DNA from 2 places in the Thauera aminoaromatica genome. Region 2 is predicted to be linked to the other one. Evidence: predicted binding sites of a transcription regulator. Region 2 holds the regulator's gene; the other holds the start of a gene.
The links. Region 2 encodes LexA, which represses DNA repair genes until DNA is damaged. Its sites were predicted from a motif close to ACTGTATNTANATACAGT; they were not measured.
Positions count from the first base shown of each region.

Region 1 (3,385 bases), 390 kb from region 2:
GAGGCGCTCGATCTGCGTCTCGTCGAGGCCGAGCGCGCGGCCGACGTCGCGCAGCGCGCTGCGTGCGCGGTAGCGGATCACGGTGGCGGCGAGCGCGGCGCGTTCGCGGCCGTACTTGCGGTAGAGGTACTGGATGACCTCCTCGCGGCGCTCGTGCTCGAAGTCGACGTCGATGTCGGGCGGCTCGTCGCGCTCTCGCGAGATGAAGCGCTCGACCAGCATGATGCCCAGCTGCGGATCGACCTCGGTGATGCCCAGTGCCCAGCACACCACCGAGTTGGCCGCCGAGCCGCGGCCCTGGCACAGGATGCCGCGCTCGCGGGCGAAGCGCACGATGTCGTGCACGGTGAGGAAGTAGGGCTCGTAGCCGAGCTCGGCGATGAGCGCGAGCTCGTGCTCGATCTGCGCGCGCACCGTGGGCGGGGCGGGGTCTTCGGCCGGTGGCGGTGCGGCCGCGATCGTGGCAGGCGCGGCTGCGCGGCGCTCCTTGCCGGCCTTGCCGTAGCGCCAGGCCAGCCCGCCCTCGACCAGCCGGCGCAGCCAGCGCGTCGGGGTCTCGTCCGCGGGGACGAGCTCGGCGGGGTACTCGTAGCGCAGCTCGTCGAGGTCGAAGCGGCAGCGCGCCGCCACCGCCACGGTCTCGGCGAGCAGCTCGGGAGGATGGCGGCGGGCGAGGGTCGCGCGCTCGTGCAGGCGCAGCTCGGCATTGGGCGCGAGCGCCAGGCCGGCCTCGGCCACGCTGCAGTGCAGGCGCAGCGCGCTCATCACGTCGGCGAGCGGGCGCCGCGCGGCCTCGTGCATGAGCGCGCCGCCGGCGGCGACCGCAGGGACGCCGGTGGCCTGGGCGATGCGCAGGATCCAGTGCAGGCGGGCGGGATCGCGTCCGTCCAGGCGCGGGGTGTGGGCGATCCAGGAGCGTCCGGGGAAGCGCTTCGCCAGCCAGCGCGCTTCGCTGCGCAGGGCGACGGCCGCGTCGCCGGCGGCACCCGGCGGCGGGAATTCCTCGGGTGGGATCAGCAGCGCCAGGCAGCCGGGCAGGGCTTCGGCGGCCGCCTCGTCTGCGCGGGTGGCGTCGAGCATCGCGCGCGTGAGGTGGTAGCGGCCCTTGTCGGCGCTCCGCCTGGCCTGGGTGAGCAGGCGCGAGAGCCGGCCGTAGCCGGCGCGATCGGCGGCGAGCAGGACGAGGCAGGGCCCGTCGGCGAGGCGCAGCTCGCAGCCGACGATCAGGCGCGGCCGGCCGGCTTCGGGCAGGGCCTGCAGCGCGCGGTGGGCGCGCACCACGCCGGCGAAGGAGCATTCGTCGGTGAGGGCGATCGCGCTGTAGCCGAAGGCTGCCGCCTGCGCGACGAGCTCCTCGGGGTGCGAGGCGCCGCGCTGGAAGCTGAAGTTGCTCAGGCAGTGGAGTTCGGCGTAGGCGGGAAGCATGTTTTGACTGTATAAAAATACAGTTCATCAGGCAAGTCGGGCGAGTGTCCTCCACGGCGATTGCGGGTCCACCGCAATCGCGCAATCCGGACCTGCTGTTAAACTCGCGTCCTTTGCAACACCGTGCTGGCCAAGATGCCGGCCTGGTGCCTTTTTCGAAGAATTCCCGGCCGCAAGGCTGCCAAGGAGACCTCCATGTCCTTCCCCCTGTCCCGCAAGGTCCTGTTCGGCGCGCTGGCGCTCGCGTTCGCGATGGCGATGCCGGCGTACGCACAGCAGAAGTCGGTCGCCATCACCGCGATCGTCGAGCATCCCGCGCTCGATTCGGTGCGCGACGGGGTCAAGGAGGCGCTGGCCGCGGCCGGCTACGAGGACGGCAAGAACCTGAAGTGGCAGTATCAGAGCGCCCAGGGCAACACCGGCACCGCGGCGCAGATCGCACGCAAGTTCGTCGGCGACAAGGCCGACGTGATCGTCGCGATCGCCACCCCCTCGGCGCAGGCCGTCGCGGCCGCGACCAAGGACATCCCGCTGGTGTTTTCGGCGGTGACCGATCCGGTGGTGGCCAAGCTGGTGCCCTCGATGCAGCCCTCGGGCACCAACGTCACCGGGGTGTCGGATGCCCTCGAGCTCGGCAAGCAGGTCGAGCTGATCAAGCGCGTCGTGCCCGCCGCCAAGCGTGTCGGCATCGTCTACAACCCGGGCGAGGCCAACTCGGTGGTCGTGGTCGAGCAGCTGCGCGAGCTGCTGCCCAAGCACGGCCTGAGCCTGGTCGAAGCCGCGGCGCCGCGCTCGGTGGACGTCGGCTCGGCGGCGCGCAGCCTGATCGGCAAGGCCGACGTGTTCTACACCAGCACCGACAACAACGTCGTGTCGGCCTACGAGGCCCTGGTCAAGGTGGGCATGGACGCCAAGATCCCGCTCGTGGCCGCCGACACCGACAGCGTGGCGCGCGGTGCGGTCGCGGCCTACGGCATGGACTACAAGGCGCTCGGCGTGCAGACCGGCGAGATCGTGGTTCGCATCCTCAAGGGTGAGAAGCCCGGTGCGATCGCCTCCGAGACCAGCAACAAGCTGTCGCTGCAGGTGAACCCGGCTGCGGCGCAGAAGCAGGGCATCACCCTGGCGGAAGACCTCGTCAAGTCGGCTGCCAAGGTCGTCCAGTAAGCGGGTCGCCCGCATCCCCGCGCGGCCGTCGATGCCCGGCCGCGGGGGACGCGTCCCGGCGCGCGTTCCGCTCGATCCTCACCAACGGTAATCCCCCAATGTCGCTCTACACCTTGCTCGGGGCGCTGGAGATCGGCCTGATCTTCAGCCTCGTCGCCCTCGGCGTGTACATCTCCTTCCGGCTGCTGCGCTTTCCCGACCTCACCGTGGATGGCAGCTTCCCGCTCGGTGGCGCCGTCGCCGCGACCATGATCGCCGCCGGCCACGACCCCTTCACCGCGACCATCGCGGCGACGCTCGCCGGCGCGATCGCCGGGCTGATCACCGGCTGGCTCAACGTCAGCCTCAAGATCATGGACCTGCTCGCCAGCATCCTGATGATGATCGCCCTGTACTCGATCAACCTGCGCATCATGGGCAAGCCCAACGTGCCGCTGATCACCGAACCCACCGTGTTCAACCTGCTGCAGCCCGAGGCGCTCGCCGACTACGTGTTCCGGCCCTTGCTGCTCGTCTTCGTGGTGCTGGCGGTCAAGCTCGCGCTCGACGGTTTCTTCGCCACCCAGAGCGGCCTGGCGATCCGCGCGACGGGCTCGAACGCGCGCATGGCGCGCGCGCAGGGCGTCAACACCGGCATGGCGATCCTGGCCGGCATGGCCCTGTCGAACGCCTTGGTGGGCCTGGCCGGGGCGCTGTTCGCGCAGACCCAGGGCGGCGCCGACATCTCGATGGGCGTGGGGACGATCGTCATCGGTCTCGCGGCGGTGATCGTGGGCGAGAGCCTGCTGCCCTC
Region 1 covers NC_011662.2:2,191,039-2,194,423, forward strand. Annotated here, with positions in the region: gene TMZ1T_RS09660 (error-prone DNA polymerase) at 1-1,425, opposite strand, end outside; gene TMZ1T_RS09665 (ABC transporter substrate-binding protein) at 1,621-2,592, shown strand; gene TMZ1T_RS09670 (ABC transporter permease) at 2,691-3,385, shown strand, end outside.
Region 1: the regulator LexA is predicted to act here: its motif matches at 1,432-1,449, upstream of TMZ1T_RS09660 (error-prone DNA polymerase).

Region 2 (3,385 bases):
GGTCGGGGGGCAGGAGAGGGCGGAAGGAGCGGCCGCCCGTGCAAGCCAGCGCGCGGCCAGTGGAGTGGGTGCGCAGGCCAGCAGGGCCGTGAAGCCCAGCTCGGCAAGGCCTTCGCGCAAGGCGGATTCGATCTGTGCCGTGCCACCGAACAGGCGCAGGCAGGAGGAGATCTCCAGCAGCACCGCGTCCGCTGCGGACAGGCTGATCCGCGGGCTGAAGCGCCCGGCCCAGGTGGCGATCTCGGCGAGGGCTTCGGCTTCGCGCGCCGGCTCGTGCGGTTGCAGGCGCAGTTCGGGCAGCAAGGCGAGGGCGCTCGCCGCACGCTGCCCCGGTTCGATGCCGGCCGCGCTCGCCGCCGCGCTGGCGGCCAGCACCCGGCCCCGGGGCGACAGGATCGCCAGCGGTGGGGCGGCGCGTACGCCGCGTGTGAAGACCTGCAGCGACAACGCCGGCAACAGGATCGCCAGCCACAACATGGAAACGCTCCGCGTCGAGGTGTTTGAATCGGTCGGCAGCGAGGGCTGCGGTTAGAGCGACGAAACGATTGCGGCGGGTGGAGGAAGGCCGCCGATCGCGACTGGCGTCGCTCCTACAGAAAACGCCGCGCTTCCGGTTTGCATGCAGGCGCGACGGGGGCGACGGTGGTGGATGCGGTAGGGTGGGAAGCTGCCGAGAGGGGCATCCGGGGGGATTGCCCTGCGCGGGATGCCTTCGGTACCGCGCTGGCCCCGGGCGGCAGGGCGAGCACGAGCGGCGCGGCGGCGAGCGGTCCGCGGCGCTTGAGGATGCGTAGCTGCAGGCCTTCGGGCTGCGGGGCGAGCGCAATCCGCAACACCGCCGGCGAAGGCTGGCCGGCGACGCTGCCGGGACGGAAGAGGAAGAGCGGGGTGGCGCTTTCCTCGGCGGCCAGCTGCAGGCGGCGCAGTCCGGTGTTGTCGATGCGCTGCGGCCACGCCAGCACGCAGGCGCAGCTGCCCGACAGCAGTGCCTGGCGTGCGGCCCACAGCAGGTCTTCGCGGCGCTCGGGGCGCACCACGAGCAGGCGCGCCAGCGGCACGCCTGCGTTCGCCAGCGCGGGAGCGTAGGGCAGCAGCGGCGGGGCGATGCAGACGATCCAGCATGCGGGCGGGGTGGCGCCGAGCAGCGGCAGCAGCAGGCTCAGTTCGCCGACGCCGGGGCGGTCGGCGAGGAGCTCGATGAGCGCCCCGGCCGGCCAGCCGCCGCCGGGCAGCTCGGCGTCGAGCGCGGAGAAGCCGGTCGGCAGCACCGCTCCTGCGGCGCCTGCGAGCCGGCTCGCCTGCCACACGCTGCCCGCAGGCAGGCCGGCGAGCACGCCATGCGTGCCGGTGGCGGCAGGAGCTACGGCGCGCAGCGACGCGTCGGCGTGGCGTTGGAGCGGGAGGGCCATGGCGGGTGCGGCATCGGCTCGCTCAGTGGTCCTTGCGGATCAGCCCCACCATGACGCCTTCGATGACCAGCGGCTCGCGGCGGGTGTCCACGACGATCGGGGTGTAGTCCGGGTTGGCGGGGAGGAGCTCGACCACCGGGCCCTTGCGTTGCAGGGTCTTGACGGTGACGTCGTCGTCCACCCGGGCGACCACGATCTGGCCGTTGCGCGCCTCGCTGTTGCGATGCACCGCGATGAGGTCGCCGTCGAGGATGCCGGCGTCGCGCATGCTCATGCCGCGCACGCGCAGCAGGTAGTCGGCCCTGGGCGAGAACAGCGCGGGGTCGAGCTGATAGCGCGCCTCGACGTGTTCGGCGGCGAGGATGGGGCTGCCCGCGGCGACGCGGCCGACCAGGGGCAGGCCGAGCGCCTCGGCCAGGCGGATGCCGCGCGCGCGCCCCTCCTCGAGCAGGATCGCGCCCTTGGCGGCGAGCGCGCGCAGGTGGGTCTCGGCGGCGTTGGGCGAGCGGAAGCCGAAGGCGGTGCACACCTCGGCGCGGGTGGGCGGGCGGCCTTCGGACTCGACGGTGGAGCGGATGAAATCGAGGATTTCCTGCTGGCGCGCGGTGAGGTTTTCGCTACGGGCGGTCATGACAGCCTCCATGGGATGGCTGTAATTTTAAACAGTCCCGCAGCGCTGGCAAGCGGAATTCAGGGCAGCAGCACCGCCGCCCCCTGCAGCGCGCCGCGGCGCAGGCGCTCGAGCGCCTCGTTGGCGTCCTCGAGGGCGAAGCGGACGACCTCGGTGCGTACCGGCACCCTGGGCGCGAGGGCGAGGAATTCGTCGCCGTCGCGGCGGGTGAGGTTGGCGACCGAGACGATGCGGCGCTCGCCCCACAGGATGTCGTAGGGGAAGGCGGGGATGGTGCTCATGTGGATGCCCGCGCACACCACCGTGCCACCCTTGGCGACGGCGCGCAGCGCGGCGGGGACGAGCTCGCCGGAGGGGGCGAAGATCAGCGCGGCGTCGAGCGGGTGCGGGGGGCGCTCTTCGCCCGCGCCCGTCCAGCAGGCGCCGAGCCGGCGGGCGAAGGCCTGGCTTGCGCTGTCGCCGGGACGGGTGAAGGCGTACACCTCGCGACCCTGCCACACCGCCACCTGGGTGATGATGTGGGCGGCCGCGCCGAAGCCGTAGAGGCCGATGCGGCGCGCGGCGCCCGCCATCTCCAGCGCACGATAGCCGATCAGGCCGGCGCACAGCAGCGGCGCGGCCTCGGCGGCGTCGAGCGCCTCGTCGATCGGGAAGCAGTAGCGTGCGTCGGCCACGGTGTATTCGGCATAACCGCCCTGGATCTGGTAGCCGGTGAAGCGCGCCGCGTCGCAGAGGTTCTCGCGCTGGCTGGCGCAGAAGCCGCAATGCCCGCAGGTCCACCCCAGCCAGGGCACGCCGATGCGCTGACCCGGCACCATGCCCGCGGCGTCGCCGACGCCTTCGCCCAGTTCGACCACGCGGCCGATGATCTCGTGGCCGGGAATCATCGGCAGCACCGGGTCGGGCAGCTCGCCGTCGATGAGGTGGAGATCGGTGCGGCACACGCCGCAGGCCTCCACCCGCAGCAGCACCTGCCCGGGGCCGGGGCGCGGCACCGCCAGATGCACCGCGCGCAGGGCCTCGCCGGGGCGTTCGAGTTGCATCGCGCGCATGCCGGCGGGGGGCTTGGCGGGGGCGTTCGGATGGGGCTGGGGCATGCTTGCGGTCTCCAGGACAGGCGGAACGATGGTGCGCTGCGACTTGAGTACGGCCCCGATCTGGGCTATTCGTTGGACACGGAGCCGCATCGCGGCACCCGACACGACGACAAGGAAAAGGGAGGAGACCCCCATGCTCGACCAGTCCGAAGCCTGCGGTCCCGGCGGTAGTGTTCGCCTGGGGTCTCGGCTAGAATCCGGCCCACATCAGGGAGAACACATGCTGCAGAGCGGAGACATCGCCCCCG
Region 2 covers NC_011662.2:2,582,324-2,585,708, reverse strand. Annotated here, with positions in the region: gene TMZ1T_RS11375 (Y-family DNA polymerase) at 1-477, opposite strand, end outside; gene imuA (translesion DNA synthesis-associated protein ImuA) at 591-1,409, opposite strand; gene lexA (transcriptional repressor LexA) at 1,432-2,040, opposite strand; gene TMZ1T_RS11360 (zinc-dependent alcohol dehydrogenase family protein) at 2,100-3,137, opposite strand; gene TMZ1T_RS11355 (peroxiredoxin) at 3,358-3,385, shown strand, end outside.